DNA from 3 places in the Glutamicibacter sp. V16R2B1 genome. Region 3 is predicted to be linked to each of the others. Evidence: riboswitches for the same ligand, from Rfam matches in the RefSeq annotation. Region 3 holds a riboswitch; each other region holds the start of a gene.
The links. A riboswitch is a leader RNA that binds a small molecule or an ion and turns the genes downstream of it on or off. The one in region 3 is predicted to bind thiamine pyrophosphate.
Positions count from the first base shown of each region.

Region 1: linked by a shared signal. The riboswitch ahead of FDN03_RS04380 (3-oxoacyl-ACP reductase) and the one ahead of thiO (glycine oxidase ThiO) in region 3 are both predicted to bind thiamine pyrophosphate.
Region 2: linked by a shared signal. The riboswitch ahead of FDN03_RS10545 (ECF transporter S component) and the one ahead of thiO (glycine oxidase ThiO) in region 3 are both predicted to bind thiamine pyrophosphate.

Region 1 is NZ_VATX01000007.1:51,239-55,370, reverse strand. It holds gene FDN03_RS04395 (bifunctional UDP-sugar hydrolase/5'-nucleotidase) at 1-537, opposite strand, end outside; gene FDN03_RS04390 (hypothetical protein) at 800-1,009, opposite strand; gene FDN03_RS04385 (HNH endonuclease family protein) at 1,211-1,939, opposite strand; gene FDN03_RS16390 (hypothetical protein) at 2,086-2,244, opposite strand; TPP riboswitch at 2,388-2,482, shown strand; gene FDN03_RS04380 (3-oxoacyl-ACP reductase) at 2,562-3,365, shown strand; gene FDN03_RS04375 (LLM class flavin-dependent oxidoreductase) at 3,362-4,132, shown strand, end outside.
Region 2 is NZ_VATX01000015.1:102,534-106,665, forward strand. It holds gene FDN03_RS10520 (Na+/H+ antiporter subunit D) at 1-148, shown strand, start outside; gene FDN03_RS10525 (Na+/H+ antiporter subunit E) at 162-812, shown strand; gene FDN03_RS10530 (monovalent cation/H+ antiporter complex subunit F) at 809-1,075, shown strand; gene mnhG (monovalent cation/H(+) antiporter subunit G) at 1,075-1,434, shown strand; gene FDN03_RS10540 (DUF4235 domain-containing protein) at 1,525-1,767, opposite strand; TPP riboswitch at 1,895-2,050, shown strand; gene FDN03_RS10545 (ECF transporter S component) at 2,117-2,737, shown strand; TPP riboswitch at 2,844-2,998, shown strand; gene FDN03_RS10550 (ECF transporter S component) at 3,062-3,685, shown strand; gene FDN03_RS17025 (ATP-binding cassette domain-containing protein) at 3,682-4,132, shown strand, end outside.
Region 3 is NZ_VATX01000015.1:415,926-420,057, forward strand. It holds gene FDN03_RS12050 (OsmC family protein) at 1-28, shown strand, start outside; gene FDN03_RS12055 (GNAT family N-acetyltransferase) at 124-1,134, opposite strand; TPP riboswitch at 1,232-1,344, shown strand; gene thiO (glycine oxidase ThiO) at 1,341-2,453, shown strand; gene thiS (sulfur carrier protein ThiS) at 2,597-2,851, shown strand; gene FDN03_RS12070 (thiazole synthase) at 2,857-3,675, shown strand; gene FDN03_RS12075 (ThiF family adenylyltransferase) at 3,672-4,132, shown strand, end outside.

The sequences.
Region 1 (4,132 bases), on a different contig from region 3:
ACCGTCGACTTCGCGGATTGTGTACTCCCTGAGGACCGGCTTGCTGGTGCCCTTCTCGTATACGTTCGCGCCGAGGGCATAGTCCGCCCCCTCGGCTCCTTCGGCTTTGGACTTGGTGCCGTAGCGGGGGATTACACGCTCCTCCAGGTCCTGGAAACCACGATCGAATTCGTGGTTGCCCACCACCGACAGGTCCAACCCGGCGGCGCCGAGCGCGTCAATCGTGGGCGCATCCTGCTGTGAAGCGGAGGCGAACGTGGAGGCACCGATGTTGTCGCCGGCCGAGACAAAGAGGGTATTCGCATTCTCCTGCCGATATTTTGCGACCGCTCCGGCCAGTACTGCAGCTCCGGCAGATTCGCCCTCGGCCTGGATGCGTCCGTGGAAGTCATTGATGCTCAGCAGGTTGAGCTCTACTTCCTTGGCCCGACTTGGGTCGGTGGGCGCTGCCTGCGCGCCAACGGCGCCGGAGGCAATGAGCGAAAAGGACGCCAGGGCAGTGAAACCGACCCTGGGCAGACGTCTGGAGGTAGACATGGAAAATCCCCTAGAGGTAAACAAGTGATCGTCACATGTTTATCCCACGGGAGTGAACCTGTCGATACTTTTTGATGAAGTGTGGGGTTGATGTCGGGGGCCGTTCACGTGGCCTCGCTTCACACGGCGTTCCCGCAGCGGGTCGGCCTGGTCGGCTTTCATCGCGAAATCCGCGCCACAGTTTGACTATCAAGCAGATCTTTCACGTTCACCGTGTGATCGTGGCCGGCTTCGGTGCAGAGCCGCAACGGGGGCGTGCGGATCATTCGCCGCTGGGTGGCCCCACCCGCGAGGCTCCCACGATTCGTCCGACCAGCGCGCATACGGCCAGCACGAAGAGCAGGTATGCCCCGGTAAGCAGACCGTAGGCCAACTCACGATGCTGGACGTTGAGGGCAAAGATGAAGACCGCGGCACCGCACACCAAAAGCGCAACCCCCAGAAGCCGCATCTTCATCTCTGCATCACGCATCCCTTGTTCCGTAGACCACGCTGTCCCGTGAAAAACCAATGACTGTAATTACAATAATTGCACAAATAGTTGTCCGAAGGAATCCTCCGAAAGGACTAGATGTGCCTGCTCACCTACCGCAGTGGGATGAAGCGGCGCCTCGGGGAGCAGGGTAAACCTAGGAAAAACCGGTTCACCGCCGTGAGCCGGGGGTGTGCGCGGTTAGAGGCAGCTGCGCAGGATCTTCTCAATGGCCGCCTGTTCGGCCTTTGTCATCCACGCGTCATATTTCGCCTTCACCTGCGTCTGACGGGAAACGTAGCTGCACCGGAAGGAGCGGTTGGGCGGCAGCCACGTTGCCGCGTCCTTGTCGCCCTTGGATGCATTGGTCGGGCCATCCACAGCCATCAGGTTCAGCGGGTCGTTGGCAAAGTTCAGGCGGGTTTCGGCGTCCCACTGCTGGGCGCCCTTCTGCCAGGCATCCGAAAGCGCCACCACATGGTCGATCTGCACCGCGCTGCTGGTTCCCTGCCCGCGCACAAAGGAGATGCTCTTGCCGGTGTAGGGGTCATCAAGTACGCCGCTGAGCACCACGCATTCAATGCGTCCCTCCCGGTATTCCACGTCCTTCAGGTCCCGGGCGAGAATGTCATTGCGCGCGTCGCACCCGTTGCGGTCGGGGTCCTTCCAGCCCTTGCTGAATTCCTCGCGCGAGTACCCGGTCTTCGGGGCGCGGCCCTTGACGTCGATTTCCTCAAGCAACGCCAGCGATTCTGCGAACTCAAGGCTTTGCTCTTCGGTGATGGGGCCGCCGGTGGAGGGGGCTTGTGACTGCGTTTGCCCTGGAGCGGCGTCGGGGTTGAAATCGCTGAGCGTCCCGGCCGAGCATGAGGTCAGTGACAGTGAGCCAAGCAAGAGGGCCAGGGTGATGAAGCGACGCGGGCTGCGCATGCGGTAGAAGGTTCCCTTCGATGCAGTGGGCGCACCAAAAATAAGGTGCTGCCTGTGGTGTACAGCCAGCACCTTATCGCTTCGGGGCGACACTATCGCCCGAACCGCCGGGGCACCTTCATGTGGTGTCCGTGACGCAGACCGCGCTAGTTGGTCGCGGTTCCCGGATCCTCGTCCTGGCCCGGACGGGTGTGCGATGCCCCGCCCTCATCACGCCACTTCTTCAGCTGCTCGGGTGACACTTCGCCGGTGTCGATGTTTTCTGGTGCGTAGGGGTCCTTGCCCTTGTCATTTACCGTGTCCATATCCTCACCGTAGGCCGGTTCCGGCAAAGCGACAAGGAGTCCGGTCCCGTCCGTTTTCGTAACGGCAACGGCGCGGCCTCGGCATTGTCCGGGCCAAAAAGTCTCCAAGTCGGTGCCTGGTCGCTGGATGTGGTAGGAATGGGGTTAGTGACACGGGGTGCCGCCGCAGCGGCTGAGAAAACACCCGTCGAACCTGCACCAGTTAGTACTGGCGAAGGGAATGTCCTGGATTCCACGATGCCCCGCACCTTTGAGTGGCTGCGGCGTATCCACCGGGTTCCGTTCGCCTTGACCCACATTCAAGGAGTTCGAACACCATGAACACACAAACCACCACCGTCGAAACCAGCAACAGTGCTCTGCCCCTGGCAGAGCAGCAGGTGTTGGTCACTGGCGCCGCGCGCGGGCTGGGCGCGGCCATCAGCACCGCCTTCCTGGACGCCGGAGCGAACGTGGTCCTCAACTACCACTCCTCGGGGCAGGCCGCCAACGATCTGGCTGTCCGCTACCCCGAACAGGCCCTGGCCGTACAGGCTGATGTGCGTGAAGCCGGGCAGCTGAAGGACCTGGTCCGCCAGGCCGAAGAGCACTTCGGCAAGCCGCTGACCACGCTGGTCAACAACGCGCTGGTCGACTTCTCCTTCAACGGGGACGCCCGGCCCAAGGCTGGCGAACTCAGCGCGGCCGATTTGAGCAAGCAGTTCACCGGGTCGGTGCTGGCCCCGGTCGCCGCAATCCAGGCCGTGCTGCCGAACATGCGCAAAGCCGGTTTTGGACGGATCATCAATATCGGCACGAACCTCTTCCAGCATCCGGTGGTCCCGTACCACGACTACACGGCCACCAAGGCGGCACTGCTGTCGCTGACCCGCACCTTCGCCGATGACCTGGGACCCGAGGGGATCACCGTGAACATGGTCTCGGGCGGACTGCTGCGCACGACCGACGCCTCCGCGGCCACCCCGGAAGAGGTCTTTGACTTCATCGCCTCCGGCACACCGCTGCGCAAGGTCACCAGCCCGGCCGAACTGGCGGACGCCGTCCTGTTCTTCGCCTCCCCCTGGGCCCGCGGCGTGACCGGACAGAACCTGATCGTGGATGGGGGACTGGTTAAGGGATGAGCCCCAAGCAATTGAAACTCAACCTGTTCATCTACGGTGCAGGCCACCACCAGGCTGCCTGGCGGGACCCGGACTCCGCTGCCGAACGCCTGGGCGACACCGGGTACTACACGCAGCTGGCGCAGACCGCAGAGCGCGGGCTGCTGGACGCGGTGTTCCTGGCCGACGGCCAATCCATCTCCCCGCAGGCCGCAAAGGCCGGACCCACCTGGTTCTACGAGCCGCTGACCCTGCTCTCGGCGTTGAGCCAGCACACCGAACACATAGGCTTGGTGTGTACTGTCTCCTCCAGCTTCTACTCCCCATTCCATGCCGCCAGAATGCTGGCCAGCCTGGACCACCTCTCCGGCGGACGGGCCGGGGTCAACGTGGTCACCAGCATGTGGGATGCCGAGGCGCAGAACCATTCGATGCCCGGGCTGGGGGACCATGACACCCGATATGCGCGAGCCGATGAATTCATTCAGGTGGTGCGCCGACTGTGGGATTCCTTCCCGGCCCAGGCCATACAGGCCAGCCGGGACGGGGACTTCGCCAGCCCGGAACTTCTGCAGCCCATCGAACACGTGGGGGAGCACTTCACGGTGCGTGGCCCCCTGAACGTTCCCGGCGGCCCGCAGCGGGCCCCGGTGTTGTTCCAGGCCGGCTCCTCCCCGCAGGGTCGGGAGCTGGCCGCGAAGTATGCCGAGGCCGTGTACGCGGTGGCCGCCGATCGGCAGATGGCCCTGGACTACGGTACCGATCTGCGCTCCCGGATCGCCGCGGCC
Region 2 (4,132 bases), 310 kb from region 3:
GGGGATGCGCTACTCCACCGGGGCCCTGGTCGCCGCCGGGGTGGCGTTGACCGTGTTCGCCGGACCGCTCTTTGCCTTCTGTCAGCGGGTGGCCGCCGAGCTGCTGAGCCGGGCCCCCTACATCACCGCGGTTCTGCCGCCAGGCTAAAGGGGAAGGACACATGCCAAAACGTATTGACGAGCCACGCGACCAGCGCATCGCCGACGCGCTGGATGAGGCCTCGGGCCAGCGCAACCGCGCCACACTGCGCCAGGAGTGGCCGCTGCTGCTGTTCATGACCCTGGTCTGGGGCGCGCTGTGGCAGGACTTCACCCCCGGAACCCTAATCGTGGGGGCGCTGCTGTCCCTGCTGCTGGTCGCCCTGTTCCCGCTGCCCCCGGTGCGTCTGTCGGGGCGCATCAACCCGTGGTACTGCTTCCTGCTGCTGGGCTGGTTCATCATGCAGGTGGTGGCGGCCAGCCTGGAGGTTTCCTACCTGGCGCTTTTCCGGCGCCAGAAGACCCGCAGCTCCATCATCGCGGTGCGCCTGCACACCGACTCGGACCTGATCGTCACCACGGTCGGGCACGTGCTGACCCTGATCCCCGGATCGTTCGTGGTGGAGGTGGACCGGCGCAGCTCCACCCTGTACCTGCATTACCTCAACGCCTCCAACGCCATCAAGGTCGCCCGCTCCCGGGCGAAGATCCATGAAATCGAACGGCGGGTGATCATGGCCATCGGCAGCCACGACGAGTACGAGTACGTCAAGCAGGTGCGCAAGGACATCGCCCAGCGCGCCCGCCAGAAGGCCAAGGAGGCAAAGCGTTGAGCTACATCATCGTGGGAATCAGCGGAGTGCTGCTCTCGGTGGGTGCGGTGGCCTGCCTGATCCGGGTCGCCCGCGGACCCTCCATCCTGGACCGGGTGCTGGCCCTGGATGTGATGCTGCTGATCATCTCCGCCGCCCTGTGCCTGGAAATGTACCTGAACCGGCACACCAACCACATCCTGTTCGTGGTGATCGCCTGCGCCATCGGCTTCATCAGCTCGGTCACCGTCTCCCGGTTCGTTTCCGACCAGAGGAATGCGTGATGGATCAGTTCCTGGAAATTGTGGCCGCCGGCTGCATGATCGTCGGCTCGCTGATGTCATTGATCGCCGGCATAGGCCTGTTGACCTTCCCCGACCTGCTCACCCGGATGCATGCGGCCACCAAGCCGCAGGTGCTTGGCTTCCTGCTGCTGTTCATCGGGTTGGCCATCCACCTGCGCTCCTGGCAGGTGGTGCCGGTGCTCGCCCTGGCCTGGGGCGTGCAGCTGCTGACCGCACCGGTCTCCGCGCACATGATTGGCCGTTCTGGGTACCGCACCAAGCACGTGAAGCGCGAAACGCTGTACAGCGACGAATTGCGCACCGTGGTGGAGAACGCCAGCCGCCAGAACAAGGACTAGCGCCACTGCCGGCACCACGAACAAGGGCCCCGGAGCACCGCATCACGGTGCTCCGAGGCCCTGCCTGTCCACGGCGCAATCGCCGGGGAACTACTTGTTCAGCTTGGCCAACGCCTTGCGGGTGCCGCGGTCGGTGAGGACCTGGATGATCGCGGCCACCACGGAGGAGAAGACGGCGAACGCCAGGGCCTGGCGCATCGAGGCTTCGGCTTCGGCTTCCTGGCCGTGGCGCGGGGCGTCATTGCCGGTGAATCCCTTCCACAGGCGGTCCACCAGCTTGCTGCCGACAAACCCGGCTCCCAGGGAAATGCCGGTGGCGAGCAGCTTCATCATTGGTTTCATTCTTCGCGCTCCTGTTCGCATGGGGACTTCTCTTTCTATCGAAAGCATATCCTGAGCTATGGTGGCATCGCAGACATGGCATCGGGTGATCCACGGATCGCCGCGGCAATCTGCTGACAAGAAACGACAGGGGAGCGTCATACCGTCCCCGAGGCTCACCGCGCAGCAAACGCCGGTGGCCGGGACCGGTGGAAGACGCTGAGAGTGCGATAGATCGCAGACCCTCGAACCTGCTCCGGCTAGTACCGGCGAAGGAAGTCGAGAATCTCAGATGTGCGGCAGGGACAGCTCCCTGCGCATCCGCATGTGCTCCCCTCCTGAACCAGGAGGATGGAAGAAAATGGCAACAACCAAGCGAACCGGCGGCACCTCATGGAAGGTCGCGGACATCGTGATCGCCTCGGTCATCGCCGTGGCCTCGGGCGTGGTGTTCTGGGCGTGGAGCGCCAGTTATGGTTTCGTGACGCTGGCCTTCGCCGCGTTCCCGCCGGCCAGCGCGCTGCTCTCGGGCATGTGGCTGTTCCCCGCGGTCCTCGGGGCGCTGATCATTCGCAAGCCCGGTGCGGCACTGTACTGCGAACTGCTGGCCGCCATCATCGAGGCCCTGCTGGGCACCCACTGGGGACTGACGGTGCTGGTCTCCGGGCTGCTGCAGGGGCTGGGCGCCGAGCTGGTGTTCGCGCTCTTGCGCTACCGGGTGTGGAACCTGTCCGCCGCCATGCTGGCCGGTTTCTGCTCCGGCTTCCTCAGCGCCCTCAACGGTGCCTACATCACCGCCCACTTCGTGCACTATACCGCCGGGATGAAGCTGTTCCATGTGGCGGCGATGAGCGTCTCCGGGTTGCTGATCGCCGGGATCTGCTCGTTCTTCCTCACCCGCATGCTGGCCAACACCGGTGCCTTGGCCTCCCTGCCCAGCCGCCGGGCCCACCGGGAACCGGTGCTCACCCGCTCCCGCTAGGCGGCGCCTGGCGGCCGGAGCAAGAGCAATATGACGTCCGCCTCAAACCGGTCGCCGGTGCGGGTTCTGCCCGACCGGCATCCTGGGGTATGGTGGCAACGCAGACATAAACCGACAGGGGAGCGTCATACCAGCCCGCTGCCGTGCCGCCAGGCGCGTCACGGCAGGCGTAAGGGTAAAAGACGCTGAGAGTGCGATAGATCGCAGACCCTCGAACCTGCCCCGGCTAGTACCGGCGAAGGAAGTCGAGAATCTCAGGTATGCCCCCGGGGACGCGCCCCGGTTCGCATACATGCTCCCCTCCTGATTCAGGAGGATATCCAAGTGACAACAACACCGTTGCGGGCCAGCAGCTCGTGGAAGGTCGCCGACATCGTCGTCGCCTCGGTGATCGCCGTGGCTTCGGGCGTGGTGTTCTGGGGCTGGAACGCCGGTTACGGCTTCATTTCCCTGGCCTTTGTGGCCTTCCCGCCGGCTAGCGCCTTCGTGGCCGGGATGTGGCTCTTCCCGGCAGTGCTCGGGGCCCTGATCATCCGCAAGCCCGGCGCCGCCCTGTACTGTGAACTGCTGGCCGCGGTGATCTCCGCGCTGCTGGGCTCGCAGTGGGGCATCACCGTGCTGGTTTCCGGCATTGTCCAGGGGCTGGGCGCCGAGGTGGTGTTCGCGCTCTTCCGCTACCGGGTGTGGAGCCTTGGGGTGGCGATGCTGGCGGGGCTGGGCGCCGGACTGTTCGGTGCGCTAAGCGAGGCCTACCTGATGGCCTACTATGCGGAATACACCGCGGGCATGAAGCTTTTCCACGTGGCGGCGATGAGCCTCTCCGGCTTGGTGATTGCCGGCATCCTGTCCTACTTCGCCACCCGCGCGCTGGCGGCCACCGGGGCGCTTTCCGCGCTGCCCAGCCGCAGGGCGAACCGTGAACCGGTCTTTGGGCGGGCGAAGCAATGACCGCCGGCATCACGAACCACGCCGCGCTGCCCCAGCTGGAATCCGGTGCCCTGTCCGTGAGCGCGCGCGGGTTCGGCTGGAAGCACGCCGACCGGCAGCAACCGGCCCTGCACGCCCTGGATTTGGAGGTTCCGGCCGGGCAGCGGGTGCTGCTGCTGGGACCCAGCGGCGCGGGCAAATCCACGCTGCTGCACGCCATGGCCGGGGTCCTGGACGTTTCCGAGCTGGCCGGGTGTACCGGGCAGCTGCTGGTGGGGGAGCAGGACGCGTTCGGGCCGCGCCAGGGTGTGGGCCTGATGCAGCAGGACCCGGAAACCCAGATCGTGCAGGCCCGGGTGGAAGACGACGTGGCCTTCGGGGCGGAAAACCTCGGGGTGGACCCGCAGGAGATTTCCCGGCGCATTCCCCTGGCACTGGAGGCGGTCGGGTTGGGCCAGCTGGCGCCGG
Region 3 (4,132 bases):
GGTGACCAGCACGCGGGTCGACAACTAGGAACGCGAGGGGGCGCCGCCGGCTGATGCCGGTGGCGCCCCCGTCTTTTCTGGGCCGCGCACCCCGGCTTGGGGCCAACCGCGGATACAGCGCAGCTATGCCTCGCCCGGAGCCGGTTCCAGCTCCAGGGCGGCGATGGCCGGGAACGGGTCGCTGCGCAGCCGTCCAAAGGTCAGCACATCCACCCGGGCGCCGTCCATGACGAACTTTTCGCGTTCCACACCCTCCTGAATGAAGCCAGCGGCCCGGGCCACCCGCAGGGACGCGGGATTGTTCGCTCGCGCCCCCAGTTCCAGCCGGTGCACGCCGCCACTGCTGAGCAGGTGATCAGCCACGGTGGCCGCGGCCCGGCTGGCCAGCTGCCGGCCGCGGTATCCGGCGGCCACCCAGTACCAGAACCAGCTCAGCGTGTTGGCCCGGTCCAGGCTCGCGCACACCAGGCCCACCAGCGTCCCGTCCACGTCGATGGCGTAGGGGCGCTGCTCCTGCGGGGACGCCAGCAGCCGGTCGATGTAGGCGTGGGCTTCATCCAGGGTTCTTACCGATCCCTGGCGCTTCATCTGCGCATCCGAGGTGAACGCGGCCAACACCGCCGGGGCGTCGGCGGGGCGCAGCGGGCGCAGACGCGCCCTCGTCGCTTCCAGTCCTGCCGGGGCTGGGGCCGGGCGTGGCGCCGGGGTCGAGTGCTGCTGCGCGCCAACGGCACTGGCGGTGCCCTGGTGGTACAGCAGCTGCCAGCGTCCCCGCTCCAACTGCCACAGGGAACTGCGGTGGGCGGTACGCACCCCGGTGCTCTGCCAGCGCAGCAGCACCTGATGCTCGGACAAGGCCAACAGGCTCGGGGCGTGCAGGGCGGCCGGGGGATTATCGGTGCGCGTTTGGGTGGCCAACAGCGCGATGATCTCGTCCTTCGTGTAGTGCCGGCCCGAGACCCCCACCTCCTCAAACATCTCGTGCAGCAGCACAGCCAGCTGCTGCGCAGCCCCCCGGACCGCTGGTGAGAGCAACTGCTCTTCCAGGGCCAGCAGCTCTTGGGCCAACGGGTCGCTGCGCTCCAGGAGCCGGGGGTAGGACTGCGCGTTGTGGGTGGTGCCGGATGCGTTCATGCCTCCCAGTGAACCACGGGTTGTGTGTGCGGCGGCCCGCCGGCGGGACCGGCCGTCATGCAATTGGTGTTTGTGAGCTGCACCATGCCTATAATCCTTCTAACTCCGCGGGAGCCTGCGCGATCTGTTGATCCGGGCTGAGAGGGCTTCGTGCCGACCGCTACACCTGATGCGGGTCATGCCGCCGTAGGAAGGAAAGTGCCCTGATGCATGTCGTGATCGTTGGTGCCGGGATCGCCGGACTATGTACCGCTTTTGAACTGCGCAGCCGCGGGGTGCGCGTCACGCTCTGCGACCCTAACCCCGCCGGGGGCGCCAGCCATGCGGCGGCCGGCATGCTCGCCCCGGCCGCGGAAATCGTTTGGGGACAGGACCGGCTGCACCAGATGATGGCCGACTCGGCGCAGCTCTACCCGGAACTGGTGGCGCGCGTGCAACAGGCCACCGGAACGACGGTGGCGTACCGGCAAAACCCGACCATGGTCGTCGCCGCCGAGGCCGCCGACCGCCAGGCGCTGGCGGAGCTGGAGGAGGTCCGCCACCGGCTGGGGCTGCCCACCCAAATGCTGCTGGGCTCCCAGGCGCGGCGCAGGGAACCGGCCCTAGCCGGCAACATCGCCGGAGCTCTGGTATTCCCCGAGGACCACCAGGTCGATCCGCGCTCACTGACCGGCATCCTCATCGAGCATTTCAGGCAGGACCTGATCCGGGAGCAGGTCAGCGAAGTGGAGCTCTGCGGCGCCACGGCGCGGGTGCACACCCAGACCGGGCGGGTGCTGGAGGCGGACCAGGTGCTGCTGGCCACGGGCCTGGGACAGGTGCCCGGCACCCCGCAGCTGCCGTTGCGGGCGGTGCACGGCGACATCCTGCGCCTGCACTTGCCGGCCCACCTACGCCCGCTGCTCACCCACACGGTGCGCGGGGTGGTGCACCGGCGCAACGTGTACCTGGTGCCGCGCAGCGACGGCAGCATCGTGCTTGGCGCCAGCAGCCGCGAGGACGGCAACGACCTGGTCAGCGTGGAGGCGCTGTACACCCTGCTGGATGATGCCCGGCGCCTGGTGCCCGGGATCATGGACGCCTCCCTGCGTGAGGTGGTCGCCCGGCCCCGGCCCGGCACCCCCGATGACCGGCCCATCATCGACCGGGTGGACGCACACACGGTGGTGAGCAATGGGTTCTTCCGCCACGGCGTCCTGCTGGCACCCCTGGGCGCCCGGATCGCCAGTGACCTGCTGCTGGGCGCCGACCCGGGGACGCACCGTGGGCTGTTGGGGCTGCACCGCTTTCCGGTCGCGGCCAGCAGCACCAGCCGCTGATCCCGGTCACCCGATCAGGCGGCCCTGTCCGCCGCGCATCCGGCCCCGAACCCGGGCAGCCGCAGACATCCGGCGCCGCCCGCCACCCCGGTGAGCGCCACCAGCCAAAGCCAAAGCAACCAGAAAGAGAGGCACGAGAGGCAATGCCTGAAATCACCGAGATCGAGGTGCAGCTCAACGGCCAGAGACTGAAGCTGCCCGACGGGGCCACCGTGCGTGACATCGTCGCCGGGCACACCAAAAAGCTCATCAACGAACAAGGCCTGGCCGTGGACGGCTCACGGCTGGGAATCGCCCTCGCCATCGACGGGGACGTAATTCCGCGCAGCGCCTGGGCCAGCCACACGGTGGCGCCCGGGGCACGCATCGACCTGGTCACCGCCGCACAGGGAGGATGAGAAAGATGACCCAGAGCAACGAAGCACCCCACACGCCCGAAGATGTCTTCAGCATTGCCGGGGCACAACTGCGCTCCCGCCTGGTGATGGGCACCGGGGGAGCGACCTCCCTAAGCACCCTGGAAGAGGCCCTGGTCGCCTCGGGCACCGAGGTCACCACCGTGGCCATCAGGCACTATGCCGCAGCCGGTGGGGATTCGGTGTTCGCCATGCTCCAGCGCCTGGGCGTGCTGGCGTTGCCGAACACCGCCGGCTGCTACACCGCCCGCGATGCGGTGCTCACCGCCAGGCTGGCGCGCGAGGCCCTGGAAACGGACTGGATCAAGCTGGAGGTGATCGCCGACGAGCATACCCTGCTGCCGGATCCGATCGAACTGTTTACCGCCGCCGAACAGCTGGTGGCCGACGGGTTCCAGGTCTTTGCCTACACCAATGACGACCCGGCCCTGGCCCAGCGACTGGATGATGTGGGAGTCGCGGCGATCATGCCGGCCGGCGCCCCGATCGGTTCCGGGCTGGGCATCCTGAACCCGCACAACATCGCCACCATCGTGAACCGGGCCAGCGTCCCGGTGATCCTGGATGCCGGGGTGGGCACCGCCTCGGACGCGGCCCTGGCCATGGAACTGGGCTGTGAGGCGGTGCTGCTGGCCAGCGCGGTAACCCGGGCGCACAACGCCCCGCTGATGGCCACGGCCATGCGGGACGCCGTCAGCGCCGGACGGGCCGCCCGGCTGGCCGGGCGCATCCCCAAACGGGACTTGGCCCTGGCCTCCTCCCCGGTCGAGGGCACCATGCAAAGCCTGGCGGGACAGTTCTCATGAGCCCGTTGGAACCGTTGGTGGCCCCGGGCCCCGAACTGACGCCGGACCAGCTGGCCCGCTACTCCCGGCACCTGACGCTGCCCGGGGTCGGGCCCGAGGGCCAGCGCCGGATCCGCAACGCCAGGGTGCTGGTGGTGGGTGCCGGGGGACTGGGCGCCCCCATCATCAACTACCTGGTCGCCGCCGGGGTGGGGCAGCTAAGCGTCATCGATGATGACGTGGTGGAAGCCTCCAACCTGCAGCGCCAGGTGGTCCACCGGCACCAGGACCTGGGCCGGGCGAAGGCGGAGTCGGCGCGCCAGGCCGCGCTGCGCCTGGATCCGCAGGCCAACCTCACCGCCGTCGTGGACAAGCTCACCCGGCACAATGCGGTGGAACTGTTCGCCGCCCACGACCTGGTGTTGGACGGGACCGACAACTTCGCCACCCGTTACCTGTCCAATGACGCCGCGGAGCT